DNA from 3 places in the Achromobacter sp. SD115 genome. Region 2 is predicted to be linked to each of the others. Evidence: predicted binding sites of a transcription regulator. Region 2 holds the regulator's gene; each other region holds the start of a gene.

Region 1 (9,783 bases), on a different contig from region 2:
CCAGTCCAGCCGGTCCAGCAAGATATCAAATGTGGTCACGAACCGTCTCCCGATCAATCGCTCAATTCACGACGCAGCTGCACGCACAAAGGCTGAGTCCGGCAGACGGCGCGCGGCATCCAGGCTAGGCACCACGCCGTCCAACTCGGCGTGTCGCAATGCTCCCGGTGCTCATGTCCCAACCTCTGCAAGCTGGACGGCCGACTCCATGGCGAGCAGTGCGCGTTTGCGCTCGACGCCCCAACGATATCCGGAGACGGAGCCGTCCCTGCGGACCACGCGATGGCAAGGAATGGCGATGGCCAACACATTGGCCGCGCAGGCGCCGGCCACGGCACGAACCGCCTCGGGTACGCCGAGATCGCGCGCCACGTCACCGTAACTGCGGGTCTTGCCTGCCGGAATGCCGCACAACGCCTGCCATACCTTTTGCTCGAACGCAGTGCCGCCTATGTCGAGGTTGATCACGCCTTCAGCCGTATCCTTGTCGATGAACGCAATCACCTGGCTGAGTTCGCGAGTCAAGGCGGCCTGGTCCGCCTGCAACGCGGTGCCGGGAAATGCAGACGCGAGCTGGCCACGCAGCGCCTCGGCGTCCTCGCCCAAGAAAATCGCGCAAATACCGCGCTGACTGCGACCTACGACCACCAGGCCCAGCACCGTATTTCCGATGGCGAAGCGGATTGGGCCTTCTACGTGACACCCCGGAGCGCGGAAGTGGTACTTGAATGTGAAATCCGTACGGGTTTGCATGGCAACCTCTTTAGTCAATACATAGGGTCAGTGTAGAAATACGCGGCCTGCTTGAAACTCCGATCTTTGCGGTCGAATTCGTTGCATCAATCAATGGAACGACCGGCCTGACTCCCTTGTGCTCGATCAGGACCTCGTCGGCCACAACGCCGGCGGTACAGAAGTCGCAATTTTCCTTGGCTTGCCTGAGGAGATTGAGGCGCCTCACCTGGAAGAGATTCAAGTTTCCGCGCGTCGGGACCAAATGGAAAAAAAGCGGCCCGCGTTATTGCGGGCCGCTCAACGGCACGGCGGATGGACGTTGCTGCGCAGAGACGCCCAGTGCCGCGTCTTATCTGTTTGCGCTCAGGCGTCGCCATTCTGAGCAGCCGGCTTGATCAGGCCGAGCTGCGTCAGCGCTGCTACGCCATCATCCAGACCGCGCTCTTCCACGATCTTGCCGTCGATCACCTTCAGCACCGTGGTGCCGGTGAAGCGCATCTTGCGGCCGGTCGCGGCAGGCAAGCCACCAATGAGGAAATCGTCGTGCGCCGGCCCGGTATGCGTACCGCCGCCTTCCCATTGACCGACCACGTAGTCGCCTTCAGCGATAAGATCCGCAGTTCCCCAGAAATTGAGGTCGGGGAACGCCTTGCGGAAATCCGTCATGAAGGCGCGGATATCCTCCCGGCCGCGACGCGGTTCATGCAGCGAGTATTGCAGCAGCATATCGGGCGCCGCGATTTCATCAATGACGGCCAGATTGGGGTTCTTTCCCCAGAATTCGGTGAACCAGCGGCCGACTACAGCCTTGTTTTGCTCTTCCTTGCTCATGATGAGATCCTCACAGTAGTTTTAGCAAGGTCATCGCACATGCTCGACAACCTGAGCAGCAGAATAGGAAATCAGCGCAGTCTTTAAACTCTGATTCTTGCTGTATGGATGTCAGTCAATCGCTTCGACAGCGACGCAGGTTGGAGATCAGCGCAGCAGGAACGTCGCGTGGGGATCTTCGGGGTCGCCGCTGTCGCGCCCGGCGTGCCAGAGGAAATGCAGCGCCGCGTCGCGGTGCATGGCTAGGGCATGAGCGATCGAGCGGGCCTGCGCCAGCAAGGGCGCCGCCGCCCGTGGATCAGCTGCGAGCAGCATCACGCGCAGCCGGCCACCGTCGGCAATCGCGCAGTCCAGCCAGGTTTCCTGGGCCGGCATGTTGTCGTGGGTATAGGGCTGCGTGGGAGGGCCGGCTATCGGCGCGGTCGCGCCTCGACGCGACGCCGGCCGACGTGCATGATCGCCATGCCCGAGATCGCGAGGGCGGCGCCGATGAACAGATTCGCGGGGGTGGCTTCGCCCAGCCAGAGGCTGGAGAACAGCACGCCGAATACCGGCACCAGCGTGATGTAGCCGGAGGCCGCGCCAGCGCCCAGCATCTTCACGCCGTCGAAATACCAGGCATAGGCGATCGCGGTCGCCCCGAACGCCAGGGCCAGCAGGCTGCCCCAGGCGCTGGCGGGCGCCTGCGCCAGTTTCGCCCAGGCGGGAACGCCTTCCACGATCAGGCTGGTCAGCAGCAGCATCAGCGCGCCGATCACGGTGGTGACCGTAGTGGCGGTCAGGGCGTCCACGCCTTTGAGCACCAGCCGACCGATCAAGGTGTACGCCACCCAGCAAGCCACGCAGCCGAGCAGCAGCAGTTCTCCGATGCCTACGCTGGAGCCGGCTGCGGCTTGTGAACCCACGCCGCCGATGGCGATATACGCGCCGATGGCCGACAGGACCATGCCGGCCAGGATGGCGAAGTTGAGGTGTTCGCGGAACAGGATCGCGGCCAGCAGCAGGGTCGCACCGGGGTTCAGCGTCACCACGATCGCGGCCTTGCCGGCCGGCACCAGCTGCAGGCTCAACATGAAGAAGCTGGAGTAGCCGAAGACGCCCGCCAGCGCCGCGGCGGCCAAGCCGAGCCATTGATTGAACGTCAGAGCCTTCAGGCCCCGCAGCGCCGAGGCGCGATGCATCCACAGGACCAGCGCCACACTGGCAAACAGGAATCGCAGGCTGGCTGCGGCCAGTGGGGCCATCGACTGGGCGACGACCTTGCCCCAGGACCAGGACGCGCCCCAGAGCGCTGCCATGCCAACCAGGCGCAGGTGCGTGGCCATCAATGTATTCTTCATGTGTGCTTCAAAAGTGGGCCGCGGTGGTCGCGCGAGGCGACGGTGCAAACGCAACGCATCGAGATTGCCCGTCCCTGGCAGCCGTCCATGCGCAGCGGGATTTTAGCTGGCAGCGCGCCATGCAATCATAGGGTCATGGCCGGCTGGTCTTCGATCCGGAAGAACAGGGCACGCGGCCCCATGATGCCCGCCCCGTTCAGCCAACCCGCGTTGCAAGGCTTCTCGGTTGGCGCCGGCGTGCTCGCCTGCCGTCACTACCATTCAGCCCCGCCGGCCAAACAGCATCGTCAATCCGAACAAGGCTCCCAGCCCGCCGACGATAGCCAACGACATCGATGGTTCGCGCAAGCTCAGTGCCATGATTGCCGAACCCGCCCCCAGCACGGTAATCAACAAGCCCACCAGGCGCCCCCCAGTGGAACCATGGAAATGCTTGCGGCGCGCCGCCTGCGTACCTGCCGGCTGGCGCTTTTGCCACGCCGCCAACGCCTGCTCGAACTCGCGCAGCAGACGTTCACGCCTGGGCAGGTCCACCGCGCTGACCAGTAACGTCGGCAGGCCGGGGCGGACCAGCTTGAGATAGTCGTCAGTGCCCCAGCTGGACAACTGGGCGAAGGCGACGGGAGAGCGGCGCGAAAACTCCAGCCCCTCGGCCGTCACCCTGACGGTATTGCGAGTGGGATAGCCCTTGAACGCCACCAGCGGCGGCACCAGCAATCCCAGCAACGCCAGCACGGCCGCCAGGCCGATCGGCCCGCGGTTGAACACCACCAACATGAAACTGCCCGCCGCCAAGGCGAAGGCCAACGGCACCGACAACTGGTGCCATCGGGTATAAACCGACGCCTGGATCTCTCCGCTGCCAGTCATGTTTGAGCCAATTGCATACGACTTCCTCCGGAATGATGCGCGAGTGACGATCAGAGTGTAATCATGCGCGTCGACGCGCGCCCTGCCGGGATGCGGCGGCTCAGGTCAGGATTCGCAGACGCAGTTTCAACGCGATATTGCAATATGGCTCCTTCGCACGGTCAAAGGCTCCTCAGGAAATCGACGAGCGCCTTGTTGACTGCCTCGGGGGCTTCCTGTTGCAACCAATGCCCCGCGCCGGGAATGACTTCAGTGGCGCGCAGTTGAGGAACGAGGGCCGGCATGGCCGCGATGATCTGATCCATGCCGGGAATCGCCAGGCCAGTATCCCTTTCCCCTACGAGATAGAGCGCAGGCACATCCACCGTCTTTCCCTCCAAAGCCCCCTGTAGCGCCCAATTGCGGTCTAGATTCCGGTAATAGTTGAGACCGCCACGAAAGCCGCTGGTGGCGTAGCTTCGGGCAAAGGTGGCCAGATCCGACGGAGTCAGCCAGGCCGGCAACGTCTGGGGGACAGGCAGCGAATAGAGCAGGCCCCGGCCAGCGGCGACCATGCCAAACGGATTGGGCGTGCCGGGGTCGTCACGCGGCCCGGCGTCGCCCGATGCCGCGAAGTAGATGGCGCGAAGGGTCGCGCTGATGTCGCGCTCGAATTCCCCTTCAGCAACTCCCGGCTCGTTGAAGTAATGCGTGTAAAACGCGGCGGACTCGGTTTTGGGGAAGAGGCGGCTGGGCGCAACCGGCGCTCTGCGCATCATAGGAACGCCCAGGGCGACGACGGCCCGAAAGCGGTCCGGACGCAGTTGGGCTGCCTGCCATGCAATGCTGGCACCCCAATCGCCCCCAACGATCACCGCATCATCGGCTCCCTCACTTTCGACAAGCGCGACCAAGTCGCCAATGACATCCAATGTCGTGAACGCCGCCACATCCGTCGGACTGTCGCTGCCACCATAACCGCGCAAATCCGGCGCCACGCCGCGGAATCCCGCCCGGGCCAGGGCTGGAAGCTGGTGGCGCCAGGCATAGGCGGTCTCGGGGAAACCGTGGCACAGCACGACGAGAGGGCCTTCGCCCTGGGCCGTCACATTGAGCGTGATGCCGTTGACGGTCACATCGCGTGTTTCAAGGTCGATCATCGGGGTAGCTCTCAGGAAGTATCCGGTGCAGCTATAATACCGTAACTTTTATAGTTACGGTAAATCGATCCCATGGCCAATGACACCCGCCTTGCCCGTCTGCTGCACGTCTTGATCCACATGCATTTGCGCGGCGGCACGACCACTTCTGGAACGCTGGCCAAAATGCTGCATACGAATGAGGTGGTAGTGCGCCGATCCATGGCGGCGCTGCGCACCGCCGGCATGGTGACCTCCACGGGCGGGCGCAACGGCGGCTGGGTACTGGCCAGGGGACTGGAAACCATCACCGCGCGCGATGTCCATGAAGCCATCGCCCATGGCACGGTCTTTGCCATCGGGCCGGCTGGCGACAATCCTGCTTGCCCCGTCGAACGAGCAGCGAACCAATTAGTGGCGGATTCCCTGCGCGAAGGCGAGCACGCCTTGCTGCAACGCCTGGGCGCGGCTTCGCTTTCCGAGCTTGCCGCAGAGATTGCGGCGCGCGAGGAAGGATGATCTCGTAGAGTTGAATGAGCTTCAACACCCGCACAGGCGCCGCATTTGGCGTGGATGCTGGCCTGTATCCGCGCTCAGTCTCCGGATAGCGCCAAACTCAGTCCCAACGCGGTAGCCGAATCCGAGGGCATGCAGGTCGCAGGCTGAGCTTTTATCGTTGTTCTATCTACTGTTCCTTTAGCCCCAACGACCTCATCAACGGGGCGAACAATTTCTTTTCGTCCTGCACGCGCGCGGCATAGTCGGCCACGCGTAGCGGTAGCGCCTCGGCGCCCGCATCCAGAAAGCGCGCCTGGATCTCCGGCCGCGCAAGCACTTTGTTGATTTCGGCGTTCATGCGATCGACCACGTCGTCGCGGGTGCCAGCCGCGGCATACACGCCGAACAGGCTGTCCGCGAAAACACCGTCGATGCCGACCTCGGAAAAGGTTCGTATGTCGGGCGCCACGGCAGCGCGTTGCCGGCTTGCCACCGCCAGTACCTTCAGTTTGCCCGCTTGCACCATGGGAAAGACCGTGGCGGGTCCAAACGCGAAGTCGATCTGGCCCGCTGCCAAGTCTTGTATCGCCGGCGCGACGCCGCGATACGGCGCATGGGTGGCCTGCATGCCAGTAGCCTGCTTGAGCAGCTCGCCGGCCAGATGCGGCGTCGTGCCGTTTCCAGCCGAACCGTAATTGAGAGGATCGGGCCGCTTGCGCGCGTATTCCACGAATTCTTCGAGCGTATCGACGCCAAGCGAGGACCGGACAAACAGGAACAACTGGCTGTTGGCCAGCAAGGCAACCGGCCGCAGGTCTCGCTGCGGATCGAACGGCATGCTGGCGAACATCAGTGGGTTGACCGATTCGGTCGTCGATGGATTGAGCAAGAAGGTATGGTTGTCTCCACCGTTGCGCACAACCTCGGCTCCCGCCACGTTGCCGCCCGCACCGCCCCGATTCTCCACGATAACGGTCTGCTTCAAGGCCTCGGCCAAGTGCGGCTGCACCGTGCGCGCCAGCACGTCGACCAGTCCTCCGGGTGCCAGCCCAACGACCAGGCGCACAGGCTTGACGGGCCAGGCCTGAGACGACGTTTGCGCATGGCTGCCCGTCGCCCAGCCAGCCAGCGCCAGCATCATCATGACCAGACAACGTCTACGCAGCAGCATGCGATTCTCCTTATGGGGGCTCACCCCACGATCCCGCGCACGGTGCGTCACGTGCCGCACCCAGGTGAACCGCCTTGATGCCTCATCGCGGCGGCGGCCCTGCATCCGCCGCTCATTCTTCACAAAAGTTTAAGCATAAAGAATCCCGGATAACCCTAATTTTCCGGTGGCAAGCGCGGCTTATCGAGACGGCTTTAGTCCGAACAAAAAAACGGGATGACTCCAATTCGAGCCTCCCGTTCCTATTGCAGGGTTTATCGCCAAGTGGATTGGCAGCACTGGTCGCGCCAAGGCAAGGCTGGCGCCCCGGCGGCGCGATCTGGTTATGTCGGCAGGCTCACCCGTTGCTGGCGAGATCGTAAACAGTCCGCAGGCGTTGGCGCGCCTTATGTGCCGTCATCCAACCGCCAGAAATCCGCGCTGTAATCGCCACCCCTGCCCAGGTCTTGTCTCGGCGCACGACACCCGAGCGGGCGTAGTTCAATGGTAAAACGGCGGCTTCCCAAGCTCCATGCGAAGGTTAGATTCCCTTCACCCGCTCCAATCCTTCTCCTGTCACGCCACTTCCCACAACGCCGCTGTCACGCCCAGCAACAGCAGCGTCGCCGACGCGATGAACCATCGCACGGTTTTCCGGTATTCATCCTCGGCTTCATCCTCCAAACGCAAGGCGCGGTAAAGAGCAATTATCTGCAGCAGGCTGGCGAGCAACAGGGACACGCCCGGCAACACGGACAGCGCGCTCCAATCGCCCGGCGCGTCGAAGCCCCAGTAGCGCAGGAAACCCAGCGAAAAGCCCAGCAATACCGTGATGGCCGTAATCAATCCAGCCCGAAAGCCCTGGGGCAGGTCGCGTGGCCTGTGGCTGCGGGTCCGTACCAAATCGTCGTCTGGCGTTTCCGGTGTCATCATTGAGACATTCCGCACTGAGTACGCTACGGCCCACCCGCTACCGGTTTATGTGGGAGCGAAAACAGAATGCCTGCCCCGTCACTCGGGGCCAGGTTGGATTGATTATGGCTGATATCGCAGCGTACTGGGGCTGTTGCCCCCGTGTTGCAGGCCTGTGCCTTGTCGCCCTGCTTGCCGGCTGCTCGTCGACCTGGCCTAGCCCTGTTGCCCGGGTCCCGGTTTCCTAGCAATAATGCCCATCGATTTGGCTATCCCAAAGTCGCCAAAGGTGCCCGTTGCGATCAATAAGAGGCGACGATCGCCGTGCTGGTCACGGGGCTGTATCTATATCTGCCGAAGAAGCGCCGGCCTGATCGCACGCTTCAGGCCTTGCATAGGCCTTAGCTCAGCTTCTTGACCTGGGTGGCAGAACCGAAACTGGGTTAGGGTCACACCCTTGTTACATTGCAAGCTCAGTGATCAAAGTTTCATGTTCAATGAACTTCTACAGTTGACACAGGAAATCGGACCTCCAGACGTGAAATTCGGCTGGAGGCCGTGCCAGCGCTTGTATATCGAGAATTCTCGATTCCCAAACTGGATGACGAAAATCCCAAATCGGATGAATTTCGACAATTCGACAACTAATTCCAGGTGGAATGACATTCGACAGCTTCCCCAAATATGTAACAGCCACCTCCCCCCCTCTTGAACCCTAGAACATCATCCCTATAATTAGCACTCGACACCGGTGAGTGCTAACAGTGCTCCCGGGCCTAACCGATCATTCCCTTCTCTTTTAGCAACAGGAGTTCCTCATGGCCTTGCGTCCCCTGGGCGATCGCGTGATCGTCAAACGCCTCGAAAACGAGCGCAAGACTGCATCGGGCATCGTTATCCCCGACAGCGCCGCTGAAAAGCCCGACCAGGGTGAAGTCGTGGCCGTCGGCCCCGGCAAGAAGACCGAAGACGGCAAGATCCTGCCGGTCGACCTGAAGGCTGGCGACAAGGTGCTGTTCGGCAAGTACGCCGGCCAGTCCGTGAAGGTTGACGGCGAAGAGCTGCTCGTCATCCGCGAGGACGAAATCCTCGCCGTGGTCCAGTAAACCCCGCCTCAAACGAATTTTCGAAGGAAGCTAAGAAATGGCTGCCAAGCAAGTATTGTTCGGTGACGACGCCCGCGTGCGCATCGTCCGCGGCGTGAATGTTCTCGCCAACGCTGTCAAGACCACCCTGGGCCCCAAGGGTCGCAACGTCGTGCTGGAGCGCTCGTTCGGCGCCCCGACCGTGACCAAGGACGGCGTCTCCGTCGCCAAGGAAATCGAACTGAAGGACAAGTTCGAAAACATCGGCGCTCAGCTGGTCAAGGACGTTGCCTCCAAGACCTCCGACAACGCCGGTGACGGCACCACCACCGCCACCGTGCTGGCCCAGGCCATCGTTCAGGAAGGCCTGAAGTACGTTGCCGCCGGTTTCAACCCGATCGACCTGAAGCGCGGCATCGACAAGGCTGTCGCCGCCGCCGTCGCTGAACTGAAGAAGCAATCCAAGCCGGTCACGACCAGCAAGGAAATCGCCCAGGTCGGCTCGATCTCCGCCAACAGCGACACCTCCATCGGCCAGATCATCGCTGACGCGATGGACAAGGTCGGCAAGGAAGGCGTCATCACCGTCGAAGACGGCAAGTCGCTGGAAAACGAGCTGGACGTCGTCGAAGGCATGCAATTCGACCGCGGCTACCTGTCGCCCTACTTCATCAACAACCCGGACAAGCAAGTTGCCGCTCTGGAAGATCCGTTTGTCCTGATTTTCGACAAGAAGATCAGCAACATCCGTGACCTGCTGCCCGTGCTGGAACAAGTTGCCAAGTCGAGCCGTCCCCTGCTGATCATCGCGGAAGACGTCGAAGGCGAAGCCCTGGCCACCCTGGTTGTGAACAACATCCGCGGCATCCTGAAGACGACCGCCGTCAAGGCTCCTGGCTTCGGCGACCGCCGCAAGGCCATGCTGGAAGACATCGCCATCCTGACGGGCGGCACGGTGATCTCCGAAGAAACCGGCATGTCGCTGGAAAAGGCCGGCCTGGCTGAACTGGGCCAAGCCAAGCGCATCGAAGTGGGCAAGGAAAACACGACCATCATCGACGGCGCTGGCGACAGCAAGTCGATCGAAGCTCGCGTCAAGCAAGTCCGCATCCAGATCGAAGAAGCCACCTCCGACTACGACCGTGAAAAGCTGCAAGAACGCGTGGCCAAGCTGGCCGGCGGCGTTGCCGTGATTCGCGTGGGCGCTGCCACCGAAGTCGAAATGAAGGAAAAGAAGGCTCGCG
Region 2 (9,783 bases):
TCTCGGCGCGGCCGTTGTCGTCGAAACCGGTGGTGCCGATCACGGCGTTCACGCCGTGCTTGACGCAGGCCTGCAGGTGTTCGAGCGTGCCTTCCGGACGGGTGAAGTCGATCAGGCAGTCGGCCTGGGCCAGTGCGTCGAGATCATCGGTGATGGCCACGCCGGTCTGCTTGCCCAAGGGCGCGCCGGCATCCTGGCCCAGCGCGGCCGAGCCCTGGCGGTCGAGCGCCACGGCGAGCTGCAGCCCGGAGGCGTTCAGGACGGCTTCGATCAGCATCTGGCCCATCCGGCCGCTGGCGCCGGCAATTGCAATACGCATGGATAGTCCTTGGTGTTACTTGAGCGGCTCGGGGGCGTTGCCCGGCTGGCCAGGATACTGGTTGAGGGGGCTGACCGGTGCGGCGGCGTCGCGCTTGCGCTGGTCTTCCTCTTCCTTCTGGCGGGCTTCGTCTTCCGTGAGGCGCTTGTCCGCCTTTTCGTCGGCGACGGCGTTGGGCGTATTGATCTGGTACGGCTGCAGGTCAGGCTGCTTGTCGCCTTCCCAGCGGGTCAGGCGGTCGTTTTCGAACCAGACCGTGAATTTGCGTTCCTGGGCGTCGCCGTAACCGGGCTTGTAGTAGTAGGGGTAGTCCCAGCGGTTGGCGTGCAGCACGCTGGTCAGCGTCGGGCTGCCGAGGGCGAAGCGCACCTGTTCGCGCGTCATGCCGGGCTGCAGCAGGGCCACCTGCTCCTGGGTGATCCAGTTTCCTTGCTGGACGCCGGCTTTGTAGGGGAAGCCCCACTTGTCCCCCGAGCATCCGGCCAGGGCGACGGCCAAGGCGGCCACCGCCAGGCCGGTCTTCAGCGAGCGGGAGGGAATTCGTGCAATCATGGACACTACGCGCCCCTATTATTTGGAAGCAGACAAAACCGTTATCATAAAGGTTTCATAAGGATAGTTCCGCGTGGCGGCATGATTTCGGTGAGCCGGCTCGCGGTGAACCTATCCTGCCCATGCCAACGCGGACGGAGAGCGATTACACCATGAGCGACCAAAGCGAACTGAAGAACATGGGTTTGAAGGCGACGTTCCCCCGCCTGAAAATTCTTGATATTTTCCGGAAATCGGATCAACGGCACCTGAGCGCCGAAGACGTCTATCGCGCCCTGATCGGCGAAAACGTCGAAATCGGGCTGGCTACCGTCTACCGCGTCCTGACCCAGTTCGAACAGGCCGGCATTCTTGCCCGCAGCCAGTTCGACAGCGGCAAGGCGGTGTTCGAGCTCAACGACGGCGATCATCACGATCACCTGATCTGCACGAACTGCGGCAAGGTGGTCGAGTTTTCGGACCCCGAGATCGAAAAGCGTCAGCAAAAGATTGCCAAGGACAACGCCTTCGCGCTGGAAAGCCACGCCATGGTGTTGTACGGCATTTGCGGCAGCTGCATGAAGGGCCGCTGATCCTGGTCCGGTAGTCCAGCCCGCGGCCACGCTCGCAGCGGGTATGCGAGATCCAAAGCCCCTTCAGGTTGAAGGGGCTTTTTTTGCGTGATGAAATCCGGCGTTACCGCCGCGCGTGCCGTTGCGGGGCGGGGCTTTCAGTCCTGCCCGAAGCCAGCCAGCATTTCGCGGGCATGTTCGCGGGTGGTTGCGGTGAGCTTGATGCCGCCCAGCATGCGCGCGATTTCCTCGACGCGGGCGGGAGCGTCCAGTTCTTCGATGCTGGAACGGGTCGCGCCGCGCGATTCGGCCTTGCTGACCAGGAACTGGTTATTGGCGCAGGCCGCGACCTGGGGCAGGTGGGTCACGCACAGGACCTGATGGCGTTCGCCGAGTTCGCGCAGCAGCTTGCCGACGGCCTCGGCCACCGCGCCGCCGACGCCGCTGTCGACTTCGTCGAAGATCAGCGTGGGCACGCGCGCGGCGCGGCTGGCGATGACGGACAGCGCCAGCGAGATCCGCGACAGTTCGCCGCCCGAGGCCACCTTGGCGAGCGGGCGTGGCGTGGTGCCGGCGTGGCCGGCCACCAGGAATTCGACCTGCTCGTTGCCATGTGCGGAGGGCGCCGATGCGGCCAGGGTGGGCTCGAACCTGCCACCCTGCATGGCCAGCGTCTGCATGGCCTGCGTGACCTGCTTGCCGAGGTCCTTGGCGACCTTGCGGCGCGCCGTCGTCAATTTCGCCGCGCCAGCGTCGTACTGCGCCTGCGCGGCCTGCGCCTGGGCACGCAGGGCATCGATGTCGCCCGCTGCCTGCAGGGCGGCGAGCTGCGCATGCAGCGTGTCGCGCAGTTCGCAGAGCGCATCGGGTTCGACGCGGAATTTTCGGGCGGTTTCGAACACCAGCCCCAGGCGCGCCTCTACAGTCACGAGCCGCTGCGGATCGAGGTCGACGCGGCTGACGTAGTTGTTGAGGTCCGACACGGCCTCGCTGATGGCGATGCGCGCCGATTCCAGTTCATCGTGCACGCCTTGCAGGCCGGGGTCATGGCGCAGCATCTGCTGGATGCGATGGTTGGCAGACGTGAGCCGGTGGTGCGCGGAGTCGCCTTCGCCGTCGAGGGCGTCAATGATCTGCGTGGCGCCGTCCAGCAGCGATTGCGAGTGCGACAGGCGAGTGTGTTCGGACTGCAGCGCGTCCCATTCGTCGGGGCCGAGGTTCAACTGGTCGAGTTCGTCGACTTGCCATTGCAGGCGGTCGCGTTCGGTGGCCAGGCTGGCGGCGTCTTTTTCGGCGGACTCCAGCTGGCGCGCCAGCGCGCGCCACTGCTTCCAGGCCTGGCCGACCGCGTTGCGCAGTTCGCCATGGCCGCCGTGAGCGTCCAGCAGGTCGCGCTGGGCGTCGGCGCGCATCAGGCTTTGGTGCGCATGCTGGCCGTGGATGTCGACCAGGCTGTCGCCCAGTTCGCGCAACTGCGCCACGGTGGCGGGCGTGCCGTTGATGTAGGCGCGGCTGCGGCCCTGGGCGTCGATCACGCGGCGCAGGGACAGCTCTGCGTCGGCGTCGATCTCGCGCTCTTGCAGCCAGGCGACCAGCCCCTTGGGCGTGTCGAAGACCGCGGTGATGTCGGCGCGCGGCGCGCCTTCGCGCAGCATGCTGGCGTCGCCGCGTTCGCCCAGCGCGAGCGCCAGCGCGTCCACCAGTATGGATTTGCCCGCGCCGGTTTCGCCGGAAAAGACGCTGAAGCCGGGGCCGAAATGGATCTCGGTCTGTTCGACGATGACGAAGTCGCGGATATGCAGGGTGCGCAGCATGTCGGGGCGCTTACTACTCTACGTTGTCGGAGGCTTCGGGCATCAGGTTCCAGTGCAGCTTGCGGCGCAGGGTGGAGAAGAAACTGTAGCCTTCGGGATGCACGAAGCGGATGGTATAGGGGGCGCGCTGCACGACGATGCGGTCGCCCGGTTGCAGGTCGGACCAGGTCTGCATGTCGAAATGCACGCTGGCGCCGACTTCGACGCGGCCCATGGCCGTGAGCGTCATGTTCAGCACGCCGGAGTCGGGGATGACGATGGGGCGGTTGGACAGCGTTTGCGGCGCCACGGGCACCAGCACCATGGCATTCATGCCGGGATGCAGGATGGGGCCGTTGGCGGACAGCGCGTACGCGGTGGAACCCGTGGGGGTGGCGATGATCAGGCCGTCGGCGCGCTGCGTGTACATGAAGGCGCCGTCCAGCTCCACCCGCACTTCGATCATGCCGCCGCGTCCCGCGCGGTTCAGCACCACGTCGTTCAGGGCGGAGGCGGAATACATCTTCTGGTCGCCGCGCCACACGCTGCCTTCCAGCAGCATGCGTTCTTCGATCTGGAAGCTGCCTTCGAGCACGCGCGCCAGTGCAGCGTGCGCGTCCTGCAGCGCGATGTCGGTGATGAAGCCCAGGCGCCCGTGGTTGATGCCGACCAGCGGCATGCCATACGGCGCCAGGTGGCGGCTTGCGCCCAGCACGGTGCCGTCGCCGCCCATGACCACGGCCAGCGACGCGGTCTTGCCGATTTCCTCGAGCGTGGCGACGGGGTATTCGGTCAATCCGGTATTGCGCGCCGTGTCCGCATCGATGAGCACTTGCCGGCCCGCTTGCGTCAGCGCGTGGGCCAGTGCTCTCAGCGGTGTGTCCAGGCCGGTATCCTGGTATCTGCCGATCAGGGCTACGGTAGGAAAGTGCATGGCTGCTTGCGTATCAAAAAGGCCGGACCCAAAGCCGAAACCAGCCCGGAATGGGTGGTTTAGCCGATTATATGGGGCCGCATATGCGCTTGCGGGACAAAAATCGCCTCAATTGAAAAAGATTCCCTAAAATACTTGTTATGGATGACCGCGCACGCGCACTACTGAAAGCGTTGATCGAACGCTATATCGCCGATGGGCAGCCAGTCGGCTCGCGGACGCTATCGAAAGTATTCGACTTGTCCCCGGCCACGATCCGCAATGTGATGTCGGATCTCGAAGAACTAGGACTGATCCACAGCCCGCACACCTCCGCCGGCCGCGTTCCCACGCCGCGGGGCTACCGCATGTTCGTCGATTCGCTGCTGGCGGTGCAGTCCTACCAGCTCGAGCCGCACAACATGGGCGAGATGCTGGCGGCCGCCGAACCCACCCGGGCCGTTAACGCGGCGGCGGCGCTGCTGTCCAACCTGACCCAATTCGCGGGGGTGGTGCTGACGCCCAAGCGCGCCCAGGTTTTTCGCCAGATCGAATTCATCCGCCTGTCCGACAAGCGCGTGCTGCTCATCATCGTCACGCCCGACGGCGATGTCCAGAACCGCATTCTTTTTGTCCAGCGCGATTACGCCGAGGCGGAATTGCTGGAAGCCGGCAATTTCTTCAACATGCACTTTGCCGGCAAGTCCTTCAACGCGGTGCGCCAGACGCTGTCGACCGAACTGGCGCAGCTGCGTGAGGATATCTCGCGCTTGATGCAGGCCGCGGTCGAAGCCAGCGCGGAGGCCGCCGAGGACGGCGACGCCATGGTCATCTCCGGCGAGCGCAAGCTGCTGGATGTTACCGACATCGCCTCCGACATGGACCGCCTGCGCAAAATGTTCTCGCTGTTCGAGAAAAAGACCGACCTGTTGCAGCTGCTGGACGTGTCTACCCGCGCCCAGGGCGTGCAGATCTACATCGGCGGCGATTCGCAGCTGGTGCCGATGGAAGAGGTCTCGGTCATCACCGCGCCTTATGGCGTGGACGGCAAGGTTGTGGGCACGCTGGGCGTCATCGGCCCCACCCGCATGTCCTATGAACGCGTCATTCCCATTGTGGATATCACGGCGCGCTTGCTGTCCAACGCCCTCAGCCATAACCAGTAGGTCCATCCGAAGCTACGTCCTCCTCGCGGAGGAAGGGGAGTGTTTGTGTTTCTTCGCCTGTTCAAGTACCTGTGGCCTGAGCGTTATCTGCCGGAACCCGAGCAGGAAGACCCCTTCGACGAAGACCCCGCGCCGCGCGGGCCCGGCAAGGTCGGTGTGCTGCTGGTGAACCTGGGTACGCCGGACAGTCCGGGCAAGCAGGACATACGCAAGTATCTGGGCGAGTTTCTGTCCGACCCGCGCGTGATCGAGATCCCGCGCTATCTGTGGAAGCCCATCCTGCATTGCCTGGTCCTGACCTCGCGGCCCAAGAAGCTGGAGCCGCGCTATGCCGGCGTCTGGCTGAAGGAAGGTTCGCCGCTGATGGTGTACAGCCAGCGGCAGGCCGACGGCGTGCGCGCCGCCCTGGCCGGGGCTGGCATCGACGCGGTGGTGGAGCTGGGCATGCGCTACGGCAATCCTTCGATCCCCGATGCCATCTCGCGCCTGCGCAAGCAGGGCTGCGAACGCATCTTGACCGTCCCGCTCTATCCCCAGTACGCCGCCAGCACTACCGCCACGGTGGTGGACGCGGTCACCCGCCACGCCGGCCGCCTGCGCGACCAGCCCGAGCTGCGCTTCATCAAGCGCTTCCACGAAGAGCCAGCCTACCTGGACGCGCTGGCCGGCCGGATCGAGCGCTATTGGCAGGAACACGGCAAGCCGCAGAAGCTGGTCATGAGCTTCCATGGCCTGCCGCGCTATTCGATCGAACTGGGCGATCCGTACTACCGCGATTGCATGGATACCGCGCGCCTGCTGGGCCAGCGCCTGTCGCTGCCGCGCGAACAGATCGAGGTGACCTTCCAGAGCCGTTTCGGCACCGCCCGCTGGCTGGAACCCTACACCGAACCCACCCTCAAGGCGCTGGCCGCTGCAGGGGTGACCGAGGTCGATGTGGTGTGTCCGGGTTTTGTGGCAGACTGTCTGGAAACCCTGGAAGAGATCAGCCTGGAATGCCGCGACGCCTTTATTGGGGCCGGCGGCAAGCGCTTCCGCTACATTCCGGCGATCAACGACGATCCGGCCTGGATCGCGGGGCTGGCCGACCTGGTGGCACGCCACTTGCAGGGGTGGCCCACGCAAATCACGGACTTGAAGGAGAAGGCGCATGCACCATGATCCCAAGACTGGCAAGGTCGTCAAAAAGGGGCAGGTCAGCACCCCTGTGGACGAAGATCAGGTGGAACACGAACTGGACGAGGCGCTCGCCGAGACCTTTCCCGCCAGCGATCCCATCGCGATCAGCCCCGAGCCCGACGAGGATCGGGCCGTGGACCGCGCCCTGAAGGACAGTTTTCCCGCCAGCGACCCGGTCGCGCCCGCGCAACCGCACAAGAAGTAGCTTTCGGCGGCAGGTGTCCGCCGTTAGCCGGATGGCAGCGGAACGCGCCGAATTTATGCTTGCGGTCTGAGATTTGACGGCATTTGGCAGAAATTGGGCGGATTCTTGATTACATTCCGCCTGTCTCTGCTGCCCGGCGCCGTCAGGGAATATTTGCTTTCCCGGGCTTGAAATAGGGGTATTGGCCCCCATTCATGTCTGCGAAAGCCATACTTTTTGGAGGATTCCCCATGACGGCACCCAACGAGCCTGTAGACCAGACGCCCGAAGTCGGCCAAAACGCCGATGCGGCCTCCGCCGCCGAGGACGCCATGCAGGCCGAGCTGAACGAGTTGCGCGCCCAGCTGGACGCCGCCCAGGCTACCGTCAACGAGCAGCAGGACCAGCTTCTGCGCATCCGGGCCGAAGCCGAGAACGTGCGCCGCCGCGCCCAGGAAGACGTGTCCAAGGCGCGCAAGTTCGGCATCGAGTCTTTCGCTGAAAGCCTGGTTCCGGTCAAGGACAGCCTGGAAGCCGCGCTGGCCCAGCCTGACCAGACCGTTGAAACGCTGCGCGAGGGCGTGGAAGTGACGCTCAAGCAATTGACGGCCGGTTTCGAGCGCAATCTGCTCAAGGAAATCGCGCCGGTGCAGGGCGACAAGTTCGACCCGCACCAGCATCAGGCCATTTCGTCCATACCCGCCGAGCAGCCCGCCAATACCGTGGTGCAGCTGCTGCAGAAGGGCTATGCCATCGCCGACCGGACCCTGCGCCCGGCCTTGGTGGTGGTGTCCGCCGGCCAGGGCTGAACAGGCTGCGCGCCATGACGGAACCCCGGTTCGACCCCGCCCAGGTTTTCCAGGTGTTCGGCATGCGCCATGTCGACACCGAGGGATTCGACGCGGCGGTGGTCCAGGCGCCGGGGACGGATCTGCGCTGCGTGTTCCTGTGGGGCCAGGATTGCTACAACTGCAATCTTTTCAAGCAGGCGGCCCTGCTGCATCAGGAAACGCTGCTGGGACTGGGCCTGACCTGGTTCGAGGCCGATGTCTACGCGGACGAAGCGCTGGGAAGGCGCTTTTCGCTGCATGGCGTCCCCACTTTCGTGCTGTATCGGGCCGGGAAGCGGCTGGGCCGCATCACCGGCTGGCCCGGCTTGCCCCAGTTCACCGCGGCCATGCATCGCCTGCAGGAAGCGGCTGTAGAAAATTCCGGCCAGGCGTCTTGAAAAACCCTGCGGGCAGCCCCAGTTATGTGGGGACAAGAAGTTTCTCCCTATTTTCATAGATTCAATCAAGGTAACCGACCATGAGCAAGATTATTGGCATTGACCTGGGCACGACCAACAGCTGCGTGGCTGTCATGGACGGCGGGCAGGTCAAAATCATTGAAAACGCGGAAGGCGCTCGCACCACCCCCTCCATCGTCGCCTACATGGACGATGGCGAGACCCTGGTCGGCGCGCCGGCCAAGCGCCAGGCCGTGACCAACCCGCGCAACACCCTGTACGCGGTGAAGCGCCTGATCGGCCGCAAGTTTGAAGAAAAAGCGGTGCAGAAGGACATCAACCTGATGCCCTATGCCATCGTCAAGGCCGACAATGGCGACGCCTGGGTGGAAGTGCGCGGCAAGAAGATGGCGCCTCCCCAAGTGTCGGCCGACGTGCTGCGCAAGATGAAGAAGACCGCCGAGGACTACCTGGGCGAAGAAGTGACCGAGGCCGTCATCACCGTGCCCGCCTACTTCAACGACAGCCAGCGCCAGGCCACCAAGGACGCCGGCCGCATCGCCGGCCTGGAAGTCAAGCGCATCATCAACGAACCCACCGCCGCGGCGCTGGCGTTCGGCCTGGACAAGACCGAAAAGGGCGACCGCAAGATCGCCGTGTATGACCTGGGCGGCGGTACGTTCGACGTGTCCATCATCGAAATCGCCGACGTGGATGGCGAAAAGCAGTTCGAAGTGCTGTCGACCAACGGCGACACCTTCCTGGGCGGCGAAGACTTCGACCAGCGCATCATCGACTACATCATTGCCGAGTTCAAGAAGGAACAAGGCGTCGATCTGTCCAAGGACGTGCTGGCCCTGCAGCGCCTGAAGGAAGCGGCCGAAAAGGCCAAGATCGAGCTGTCCTCGACGCAACAGACCGAAATCAACCTGCCGTACATCACGGCGGACGCCTCCGGTCCGAAGCACCTGAACCTGAAGATCACGCGCGCCAAGCTGGAAGCGCTGGTCGAAGAACTGGTCGAACGTACGATCGAGCCCTGCCGCGTGGCCATCAAGGACGCCGGCGTGAAGGTTTCCGACATCGACGACGTGATCCTGGTCGGCGGCATGACCCGTATGCCCAAGGTCCAGGAAAAGGTGAAGGAATTCTTTGGCAAGGATCCGCGCAAGGACGTGAACCCCGATGAAGCCGTCGCCGCTGGCGCCGCCATTCAAGGTTCCGTGCTGTCGGGCGACCGCAAGGACGTGCTGCTGCTGGACGTCACCCCCCTGTCCCTGGGTATCGAAACCCTGGGCGGCGTGATGACCAAGATGATCCAGAAGAACACGACCATCCCGACCCGGTTCTCGCAGACCTTCTCGACCGCTGACGACAACCAGCCGGCCGTGACGATCAAGGTGTTCCAGGGCGAGCGCGAAATCGCCGCGGGCAACAAGGCCCTGGGCGAGTTCAACCTCGAAGGGATCCCGCCGTCGCCCCGCGGCATGCCGCAGATCGAAGTCACGTTCGACATCGACGCCAACGGCATCCTGCACGTGTCCGCCAAGGACAAGGGCACTGGCAAGGAAAACAAGATCACCATCAAGGCCAACTCGGGTCTGTCGGAAGACGAGATCCAGCGCATGGTCAAGGATGCCGAGGCCAATGCCGAGGAAGATCATCGCGTCGCCGAACTGGCCCAGTCGCGCAACCAGGCCGACGCGCTGGTGCATGCCACCCGCAAGTCGCTGACCGAGTATGGCGATAAGCTCGAGGCTTCCGAAAAGGAAGGCATCGAAGCCGCCATCAAGGAACTGGAAGACACGCTGAAGGACGGCGACAAGGCTGCGATCGACGCCAAGGTGGAAGCCCTGTCGACGGTTTCGCAGAAGCTGGGCGAAAAGATGTACGCCGAC
Region 3 (9,783 bases), on a different contig from region 2:
CCATGATGTGCAGCGCGAAGATCGCCAAGTCCATGCCCGGGCCCATCTGCAGCGACAGGGGCGCGTACAGCGTCCAGCCGGCCGCGGTGGCGCCGCCAGGCACGAAGAACGACGCCGTCAGCATGATCGCGGCCACCGGCAGCAGCCAGAAGCTGAAGTTGTTCATGCGGGCGAACGCCATGTCGGAGGCGCCGATCTGCATCGGGATCATCCAGTTGGCGAAGCCCACGAAGGCCGGCATGACTGCGCCGAACACCATGACGAGGCCGTGCATGGTGGTGAACTGGTTGAAGAGTTCGGGGCGGAAGAACTGCAGGCCCGGCTCGAAGAGCTCGGTGCGCAGCAGCAGTGCCAGCGTCCCGCCTTCCAGCAGCATGACGAACGAGAAGATGAGATACATCGTCCCGATGTCTTTGTGGTTCGTGGCGAAAAGCCAGCGGCGCCAACCGGTGGGGATGGCGTGGTGGTGGTCATCGTGACCGTGGCCGTGGCCCGGCGACACGTGGTCTACAGTGACGCTGCTCATGATGGACTCCTTCCTGCTGAGTGCCGGGCCCGATTCACGGGGCCGGCAGGGTATCTCTAACTAAACGGAACCGGTTCTGCGAGGGTGTGACCCGGCGCGCGCAATCAGCGCGCAGCCGCCACGTCCTTCGGTAGAACCGTCGGGTCCTGCCCCTTGCCTGCATTGCTCCAGGCATGGCGCGTATAGCTGATGACCGCTGCGATCTCGACATCGTTGAGCTGCCCGCCGAATGCCGCCATCGCGGTGCCGGGCTTGCCCTTCAGCACGGTGTTGATCTGTTCCGCCTTCGGGCCCAGAACAACCTTGTCTCCGTCGAGCGGAGGGAAACTGCCCGGGATGCCCTTGCCGTTGGCCTGGTGACAGGCCACGCAATTTGCCGCGAAAACCTTTTCGCCGCGGGCAACCAGTTCGGCTTCCGTCCACTCTTTATTGGGATCGTCGGCGTTTGCCGCCATCTTCTTCTTTTGGTCTTCAACCCACTTATCGTAGTCGGCTTGCGCCATGACTTCCACGACGATGGGCATGAACGCGTGATCCTTGCCGCACAGTTCCGCGCACTGGCCGCGGTAGATACCGGGCTTGTCGGCATTGAACCAGGTGTCCCGCAGGAAGCCCGGAATGGCGTCTTGCTTCACGCCGAAGTCGGGAATCATCCAGGAGTGGATGACGTCGGCCGCGGTCAGCACGATACGAACTTTCTTGTTCGCGGGGACGACCAGGTGGTTGTCCACTTCCATCAGGTAGAACTCGCCCTTGGGCTCGCGGTTCTCGATCTGCGCGCGCGGCGTGGACAGCGTGGAGAGGAACTTGATACCGGTGGCCGAGCCATCGAGGTATTCGTAGCCCCACTTCCATTGATAGCCGGTGACCTTCACGGTGAGGTCGGCGCTGGAGGTGTCTTTCATCGCGACCACCGTCTTGGTGGCGGGCAACGCCATGGCGATGACGATGATGAACGGGATGACGGTCCAGGCAACTTCCACGCCCAGATGCTCATGGAAGGTCGCGGCCTTGTGGCCCCTGGATTTGCGGTGCGCCCAGATGGAGTAGAACATCACTCCGAAGACGCCGATGAAGATCACGATACAGATCGTGAGCAACATCCAATGCAACCACATGATGTCGCGCGAGATCGCCGTGACACCTTCATGCAGGTTGAGCTGATTGACCTTCGGGCCGCCGGGCATGTCTTGCACCTGAGCACCTGCCACGCTGCCAATCAGCATCGCACAAGCCCCCAGTATCCCTCTCCACTTCTTCATGCTTACCTCGAAACACGGCGCGAAGGTCCGTTCGCTAGTGGCGGAAGTCGCCGGAACCGGGCAACGCGCAATTATTAGATGGTAGGGCGTGGCAGGGAGATAGAGCGGCCCCTGTCGTTCCCACTCGAAATCACAAAGAAACTGGCGGATTATAGCGGACGCGCAAACAGATGTAAGTTAGCGCCCTTGAATTCATCGGCCCCGCCCCCATCTGGCCGCGCCCCTTGACCGCACGCCGTAAAACAGGGTGGCATAAAATCGTCGGCAACATCATCAACACGGTCCCACGATGCCCAAGCAGTTGTCCGACTTGTACGCCGACCTGCGCGCCCGCGCGCAAGAGCCCGCCCCTGAAGGCGCGCGCGCTTTATATATAGCGGGGCGTCGCTGCGGCTGGGCCACGCATGCGGCATGCGACGCGTTGCGTGGCGCACCCGGCATCGCGGCGGACGGTGAAACCTTGCGCATCGGGACGGACCTGCAACCCGGCGCAGACCTGAACAGCGTGCTCGAACAGGCCGCGCAACTGTTGCGCCAAGCCAACTGCCTGCGCGGCTGGCGCGACGAATTGCTGGACGTTCTGGATGGCGACGAACCGCTGGGCGTAATCGAACGCGCGGCGGTACGGCCGCTGGGCCTGCTTACCAAGGCTGTGCACCTGAACGCGTGGACGCCGGATGGCCGCCTGTGGGTCGCGCGCCGCGCGCTCAGCAAGTCCACCGATCCCGGTATGTGGGACACCTTGGTCGGCGGACTGGCCGGCAGCCGCGAAGACCTGGAGCTGGCGCTGGTGCGCGAATGCGGCGAAGAAGCGGGACTGGACGAGCCCGACTTGACGCGGCGCTCGCCCCTGCGCACGATCCTGCGCATCCATCGCCGCCTGCCCGAGGGCTATCAGGTGGAGGATGTCCTGACCAGCACCTGCGTGCTCGCGGCGGATGTCCGCCCGGCCAACCGGGACGGCGAAGTCATGGAAATCGCCACCATCGACGCGGCTACGGCCGTGCATCAGGTCGCGGAAGGCGAATTCACGCTGGAAGCGGCGCTGGTGATCATCGAAGACATCATGCAGCGCCGCGCGGCAGGCGATATCCCGGCCTAGCCCCCCATCCTGCGGATGCGCCGGCATCCACGGGGTCCAGCGCTAACGCGGAACGATGCCCGGCTCGCCCAAAGGCGGGGTGTTCGCGGGCTTGTCCACCGGGTTGTCTGCGGGACTATCCGCAGGGTTGTCCCGGACATCGCTTGCGGCCGGCGCGTCCGCTTCCCGGGCCTCGCGGGCCGCAAGCACCTCGGAACCCGACGCAGCGCCCGCCGCTTCCGCGGCCTCGGCGGCCTGCGCTGGCGTCGGCGCCGACACCGGCGCAGGGACCGGCGCGGGCGCCGCATTGGCTTGCGAAAACTGCTTCCACACTTCGATCGCGCGCAGGCGCTGCTTGGCCACGACCTGGATGCGTTCGCGCAGATGCTCGTCACGCGCCAGCAGGGCGTGAAAATCGCGCGAGGACAGCATCAACAGCTTGCTGTAGCCCAGCGAGGTCACCTCCGGCATCAGTTGCTGTTCGCCCAGCAGGCCGAGTTCGCCGAAGAATTCGCCGCTGCCCAGTTCGATCATGGTGTTGTCGGGCAGATGCACGGCCACGGCACCCGATGCCACGAAACACATCTCTTCGCCGTGACGGCCCTTGGTCAGCACGCGCTGGTCCGGCAGCGCCAGGCGCGGCTTGAGCAGCTTGCTGATGGCCCGCAAGGAATCCGCGGACAGGCCTTCGAACAGCGGCACGCGCTTGATCAATTCTGCCGCGCTCATTTCGATGTCCAACGGCGGATGCTTGTCGATGTGGGCCCAGCGGCTCTTCAACTGCGCCATCAGGTCCGCGTACACCTCGCCGCTGATCAGGAACTGCTCCAGCATGTCGCGGTAGCGGATGCGTTCCATTTCGCGGGCCACGCGGCCCAGGTAGCTTTCCTGCAGCCACTGCGCATAGGACGGGTATTGCAGGTTCAGGGCCTGCATGGCGTTTTCGATCAGGTCCAGGCGGCGCTGGTGCAGGGACACGATGCGCTGGGTGGCTTCCTCGCCCAGCAGCGGCGTGATCTGTTCGCGCGCGAAGGCGATCAGGCGTTGCGCCACCGACCGCTTGCTCATCAGGTTGGCGAAGCGCTGGCCCAGTTCGCGCGCCAGCCAGCCCTGGAAGCCGAACAGGTAGTGCAGGCGCAGGGCCAGGCGGAAACCGGTGGAATAGCGCACGTCGGCAACAATGGCGCGCTCGAAGCCGGGGATGCCGCCCAGCCGGATCGCGTCCTCCAGCCGTTCCGCCCGCGCCAGCAGGGTTTCGGCCATGCGCCAGTCCACGATCTGCGCCTTCAGGATGTCGAAGAACATTTCCTCTTCGCGCTGGGCCACGATGGCCAGGCCTACCGACACGCGCTGGTCGTCGGTCATCTGGCTGACCTGGCCGTCGTGCACGCTGGTCAGGCTGGCATCGAACACGGCACGGATGCGGTCGCGGACCTCGGTGCCGATGTGCTCGGTCTTGGCGACCTCTTCGGTCTTGCCCTGCAGGTCTTCCAACGCCACCGCCAGGGCCTGGTTGCGGATGGTGCGCTCCACCGGCGACAGCTGGTTCAGGCCCAGCATGCGGATCAGCGGACGCAGGCTGATGCCGTTGATGAACAAGGTCAGCAGCACGTAGCTGGTGGTGGCCACCGCGATAAACTGGCGCGCCTCTTCGGCCACGCCGGTCTGCTCGGTCACGGCCAGCGCCAGCGCCAGCGACACGGCGCCGCGCAGGCCGCCCCACAGCATGACCACCTTGTAGGGGTTGCTGACCTTGGTTCCCAGCCGGGTCAGCCCCAGCAGGGGCAGCAGGCCGAAGACGACGATGGCGCGCGCCACCAGCGTGGCCACGAACACCACCGCCACCAGCGCCAGTTCCTGCCAGTCGGCGGCCGCCATCAGCTTGGGAATCAGCATGGCCGCGAACAGGAAAATCAGCGAGTTGGCCCAGAACCCGAACTGTTCCCAGGCGCTGGACAGATACTCGAAGGTGGTGGGCGACATGCGCGTGCGGCCGGTGGACCCGACCACCAGGCCGGCGATCACGGTGGCGACCACGCCCGACACGTTCAGGTAGTGCTCGGAAATGAAGAAGGACAGATAGGCCAGCGTCAGCGTCAGCGTGATTTCCGCGGTGGGAAAGCCGCGCAGCCAGGCGAACAGGAAGCAGGCCAGCCGGCCCATGGCGAAGCCGGCCACGCCGCCGCCGATGAAGTGCACGATGAAGTCGTTGAAGATGCCGCTGGCGGTGAGTTCGCCGTGGCCGCCCAGGACGGCCAGCAGCACCGAGTACAAGGCGATCGAGGCCGCGTCGTTGAACAGGCTTTCGCCTTCGACCAGGGTAGTCAGGCGCTTGGGCGCGCCCACTTCGCGGAAGATGCCCACCACCGCCACGGGATCGGTGGTGGCGACGATGGCGCCCAGCAACAGGCAGACCACCAGGCCATAGGGCGAAATGGCGTCCAGCGTCACCCCGACCACCACGGTGCAGACCACCACGGCCACGATGGCCATCATGAGGATGGGGCCGATGTCGTCCATCAGGCGCCGCACGTTCATGGACAGCGCGGTCTCGAACAGGAGCACCGGCAGGAACACCATCAGGAAGGTTTCGGACGAAATCTCGAAGCGTTCCAGCGAGTCCAGGAAGTCGCCGATCCAGCTGGGCGCCCAGCCGTGCACGTGCACGATGATGCCGAGCAGACAGCCGACGATGGCCAGCAGCACCGAGTAGGGCAGCTTGAGTCGGCCCGCCAAAGGCGGCATGAAACAGACCAGCGTCAGCAAGCCTGCCAGGCCGAATACGAGAAAACCTACATCCATGTTCTTTGGGTGGAGCTTATGTGAAGTTCCACAAGAATAGCGGCTTTTTCCCCCGCGACCGGGCCGGAAACTGTCTGGAATCGTGGAGAATGCACGTTTCGTTACCCCAATGCGGACAAGCGATACGCGTCGCGCCGTGTTTTTTGGGTAATGTGGAATCGCACAAGAACTTTGCAGGAGCGGCACTTGGCCCGGATCCATTCCCTGACCCGGCGCGACGATGCGCCCGCCATGCTGGTCCAGCTGACCGACAGCCATCTGTTCGGCGAGCCCGAAACCTCGATGCTGGGCGTCAACACGGACGCCAGCCTGCGCGCGGTACTGCGTCAGATCGAAGCGGACGGCAAGCATCCCGATCTGCTGCTGGCCACCGGCGACATGTCCCAGGACGGCGAGGCCGCGGCCTATCGCCGGCTGGCGCGCGTCCTGTCCGAGGCGCCCGCCCTGGCGCAGGCCAGCATCCGCTGCCTGCCGGGCAACCATGACCTGCCGGCCGTGATGCGCCAGGAATTGCCGCAATGGTCGGTTCCGGTGACCGACGTGGGCGCCTGGCGCGTGGTCGCGCTGGACACTACCGTGCCCGGCTCCAACGCCGGCCATCTGCCCGCGAGCCAGCTCGACCTGCTGGAAGCCGCGCTGGCCGAGACGCCGGGCCGCCACACGCTGATCGCCATGCATCACAATCCCATGCAGATCGACAGCCACTGGCACGATTCGATGATGATCGACAACCCGCAGGCGCTCTTCAAGCTGCTGACGCGCTGGCCGCAGGTCCGCGTGCTGCTGTGGGGCCATGTGCATCACGAGTTCGACCGCCGCCGCCACAACCTGCGCATGCTGGCCACGCCGTCGACCTGCTTTCAGTTCAGCATCCGCGACGGCAAGCACGTGGTGGACAACATGGCGCCCGGCTACCGCTGGATCAAGCTATACCAGGACGGTTCGATGGCCACAGGCGTGCGGCGCGTGCAGGACGCGCTGTGGCACGGGGCCAAGATGGCTGCCGACAACGCCCAGGCGGCCTAGGCATTCTTCCGGCGACACACCGTGTCCGCCACGGCCTCGGCCTGCGGCCCCATACCGGACGCGCATAAAAAACGGGGCACCAGCTATGCATGGTGCCCCGCAAGCATCCGTCTCATAGGGGAGGGGAAAGAGGAGAAGCCGAGACGGATGACAAGACTGCTAACCGAAGTTCGCGGTCTACATGAAGTTAGGCGGGGCGATCCTCATTAAGTTTCTTGCGCCGCGCAAAATTTCCGCCCGAATTTGTATCAATTTATTCATGCGCGGTTGCAGGTCCGCCGGAAAAGCAAAAGGGCCGCGGTCAGCGGCCCTTTGTGTGGCTCAAGCAGGCTCAGGACGCGAGATTGCCGCGCATCTTTTTCAGCGCAGCCGCTTCGATCTGACGGATGCGCTCGGCCGACACGCCGAACTCCTGCGCCAGTTCGTGCAGCGTGGCGCCGCCGTCATCCTGCAGCCAGCGGGCCTCGACGATGCGGCGCGAACGCGGGTCCAGCGCCTGCAGCGCGTCGGTCAGGCCGGCGCTTTGCAGCTGGTCGCGCGCGGCACGTTCCAGCACCCGGGTGGGTTCCTGGCGGCCTTCGTCGGACAGGTAGGCGATGGGCGCGTAGCTGTCATCGTCGTCGTCCTGGTTTTCCAGCGACATATCGCGGCCGGACAGGCGCACTTCCATTTCGCTGACGTCTTCGCGGCGCACGTTCAGTTCGCGCGCGATGTGGTCGACCTGATCCGGATCCAGCGTCTGGCCGTCGGGACGCATGCTGCGCAGATTGAAGAACAGCTTGCGCTGGGCCTTGGTGGTTGCAACCTTCACCAGGCGCCAGTTGCGGATGATGTATTCGTGGATTTCGGCCTTGATCCAGTGCACGGCGAACGACACCAGGCGCACGCCGCGCTCGGGGTCGAAACGCTTGACGGCCTTCATCAGGCCGACGTTGCCTTCCTGGATGAGATCGGCATGCGGCAGGCCATAGCCCAGGTACTGACGGGCCACCGACACCACCAGGCGCAGGTGCGACAGAATCAGTTCGCGCGCGGCGCCCAGGTCTTCCTGGTCGCGCAGGCGGCGGCCAAGCTCGGTTTCACGTTCCGCGGACAGGACCGGCAGGCGGTTGACCGAGGAGATATAAGCGTCGATCGTGCCAAGTGCGCCCGGATTGGCAATGGCCAACGCCAGGGCGTTGCCGGAAGCGGCCAACGAGGTACTGGGTTGCTTCATAGCGGGGGTCTCCGGATGGCGAAGGGGTAACGACATGGATTCGATGTTAGCACTCTAGTATTGGGAGTGCTAATTCGACTATTGCGGCGCGTCAAAGTTTCCTTGGTCTAAATATGTCCCCGTTTATTTTTTATGGAGCGGGGGCCACCGCCACCCTGCCGTGACACGCCAAGGGCGACACGCCTTCCAGGGGAGCAGCCAGCCCGCTCAGCGGACGCGGTGCGGAAGCACCGCTACCAGCCCAGGCGCTTCAGGCCTTCGGCCGTGGCCTCGCCGTCGGGCCGCACGAACAGCGCCCCGCGCGGATCCATCAGCACTTGGTAACGCGCGCCGTCGAACATCGGCATATACGCGCCGCTACCGAATTGGACATCGACGAACGGGAACCAGTTCGGGAAATTCTTCTTCAGCGACGCCAGATCAGGCGCCGGCCAGTCGTCCAGCGCGTGCACCGAGCGCGTGGCCGAGGCCTCCCGCGCCGCGTCGCTATAGCGGCCGGACAAGCGTTCCAGCCGGTATAGCGGCGGCACGCCGGCCATCAGCGCCGGCAGGCGCCAGCGCACCACCCGCGCGTCGATCTGCCACTGGTCGCCGTAGAGCACGTACTGCTTGCTCCCGGTGCCGGGCGCGCTGGCGTTGACCTGGAACTGGCCGTCGGCCACCTGGCGGACTTCGATGCGCGCCACCGGCTCGTCGGCCGTCAGGCGGAAGAACTGCACCAGCGACAGCGCCAGCAGGCCGGACACGCAGCCCAGCAGCACCAGCATCAGACCGAACAAGCGCCGCACCGGCCGGAACTGGAACACCTTGCGGCCACGCTCGTCGCGCGGGCCGCCGCGGCCCAGCAGCATGACGATGCCCGGCAGCAGGACGACGACGGCGCCCAGCAGTATCCAGACGAAGGGAGCGATTCCGTTGATCAAATCAGGCGTTCCTATTGAGCACAGACCGCAGGCGGCGCCCCGGGGCGCGATATAAGCCTGCGGCGGCAGGCTCGCCAGTATAGAAGCGCCCCCTCAGGGCGCCGGTTTTCCAAGCCGCTCGACGTGAAACCGGATGTGATCCTCGATGAAGGTCGAGATGAAGTAGTAGCCGTGGTCGTAGCCCGGGTGGCGCCGCAGGTCCAGCGGCTGTCCAGCGGCGGCGCAAGCCGCCTCGAATACCTCGGGATACAACTGTTCGGCCAGGAACTGATCCGACTCGCCCTGATCGATCAGGATGCCGGCGGGGAACGGGTTGGCCGCGCCGCGCATCAACGCGGACGCGTCGTAGGCGGCCCAGTCCTCGGACTTGTCGCCCAGGTAGGCGCCGAACGCCTTCTTGCCCCAGGGACACTGGCTGGGCGCGGCGATAGGCGCGAACGCCGACACCGAACGGAACTTGCCGGGGTTGCGCAGCGCCAGCACCAGTGCGCCATGGCCGCCCATGGAATGGCCGAAGATGCCGGTGCGCGAGGCGTCGCCGGGCAGCGCCTCGCCCGTGACGATGCCGTGCAGTTCCTGCGTCACGTAGCTGTACATGCGGTAGTGGCCGCGCCAGGCGGGCGTGGTGGCATCCACGTAGAAGCCCGCGCCGGTACCCAGGTCCCAGCTTTCTTCCTCGCCAGGCACGTTGGCGCCGCGCGGGCTGGTGTCCGGAGCGACCAGCATGACGCCCAGCTCCGCGGCCAGGCGCTGCGCGCCTGCCTTGATCATGAAGGTTTCTTCCGTGCAGGTCAGGCCGGCCAGGTAGAACAGCACCGGCACTGGACCTTGCTCTGCCTGCGGCGGCACGTAGACGGAGAAGCGCATGGGCAGGCCGATCTCCGCGGACTCGTGGCGGTAATAGCGCTGCCAGCCGCCGAAGCAGCGATGCTGCGAAATGAGTTCCA

The links. The regulator HrcA, encoded in region 2, represses chaperone genes, less so after heat shock. The targets are predictions, from matches to a motif close to TTAGCACTCNNNNNNNNNGAGTGCTAA.
Region 1: the regulator HrcA is predicted to act here: its motif matches at 8,190-8,216, upstream of groES (co-chaperone GroES).
Region 3: the regulator HrcA is predicted to act here: its motif matches at 7,960-7,986, upstream of rpoH (RNA polymerase sigma factor RpoH).

What each region holds. Positions count from the first base shown of each region.
Region 1 covers NZ_JADIJM010000018.1:44,141-53,923, reverse strand. Annotated here, with positions in the region: gene IPU70_RS22995 (2OG-Fe(II) oxygenase) at 1-39, opposite strand, end outside; gene IPU70_RS22990 (methylated-DNA--[protein]-cysteine S-methyltransferase) at 172-753, opposite strand; gene IPU70_RS22985 (ester cyclase) at 1,099-1,566, opposite strand; gene IPU70_RS22980 (hypothetical protein) at 1,714-1,941, opposite strand; gene IPU70_RS22975 (DMT family transporter) at 1,977-2,906, opposite strand; gene IPU70_RS22970 (hypothetical protein) at 3,168-3,776, opposite strand; gene IPU70_RS22965 (alpha/beta fold hydrolase) at 3,938-4,915, opposite strand; gene IPU70_RS22960 (Rrf2 family transcriptional regulator) at 4,988-5,413, shown strand; gene IPU70_RS22955 (tripartite tricarboxylate transporter substrate binding protein) at 5,580-6,563, opposite strand; gene IPU70_RS22950 (hypothetical protein) at 7,119-7,475, opposite strand; gene groES (co-chaperone GroES) at 8,273-8,560, shown strand; gene groL (chaperonin GroEL) at 8,598-9,783, shown strand, end outside.
Region 2 covers NZ_JADIJM010000017.1:136,663-146,445, forward strand. Annotated here, with positions in the region: gene dapB (4-hydroxy-tetrahydrodipicolinate reductase) at 1-319, opposite strand, end outside; gene IPU70_RS22585 (outer membrane protein assembly factor BamE) at 335-871, opposite strand; gene fur (ferric iron uptake transcriptional regulator) at 1,024-1,443, shown strand; gene recN (DNA repair protein RecN) at 1,581-3,236, opposite strand; gene IPU70_RS22600 (NAD kinase) at 3,250-4,149, opposite strand; gene hrcA (heat-inducible transcriptional repressor HrcA) at 4,290-5,294, shown strand; gene hemH (ferrochelatase) at 5,340-6,455, shown strand; gene IPU70_RS22615 (hypothetical protein) at 6,445-6,678, shown strand; gene grpE (nucleotide exchange factor GrpE) at 6,909-7,466, shown strand; gene IPU70_RS22625 (thioredoxin family protein) at 7,481-7,885, shown strand; gene dnaK (molecular chaperone DnaK) at 7,966-9,783, shown strand, end outside.
Region 3 covers NZ_JADIJM010000012.1:161,923-171,705, forward strand. Annotated here, with positions in the region: gene ctaD (cytochrome c oxidase subunit I) at 1-526, opposite strand, end outside; gene coxB (cytochrome c oxidase subunit II) at 631-1,788, opposite strand; gene IPU70_RS18355 (NUDIX hydrolase family protein) at 2,078-2,890, shown strand; gene IPU70_RS18360 (cation:proton antiporter) at 2,933-5,671, opposite strand; gene cpdA (3',5'-cyclic-AMP phosphodiesterase) at 5,858-6,697, shown strand; gene rpoH (RNA polymerase sigma factor RpoH) at 7,029-7,913, opposite strand; gene IPU70_RS18375 (hypothetical protein) at 8,147-8,836, opposite strand; gene fghA (S-formylglutathione hydrolase) at 8,930-9,783, opposite strand, start outside.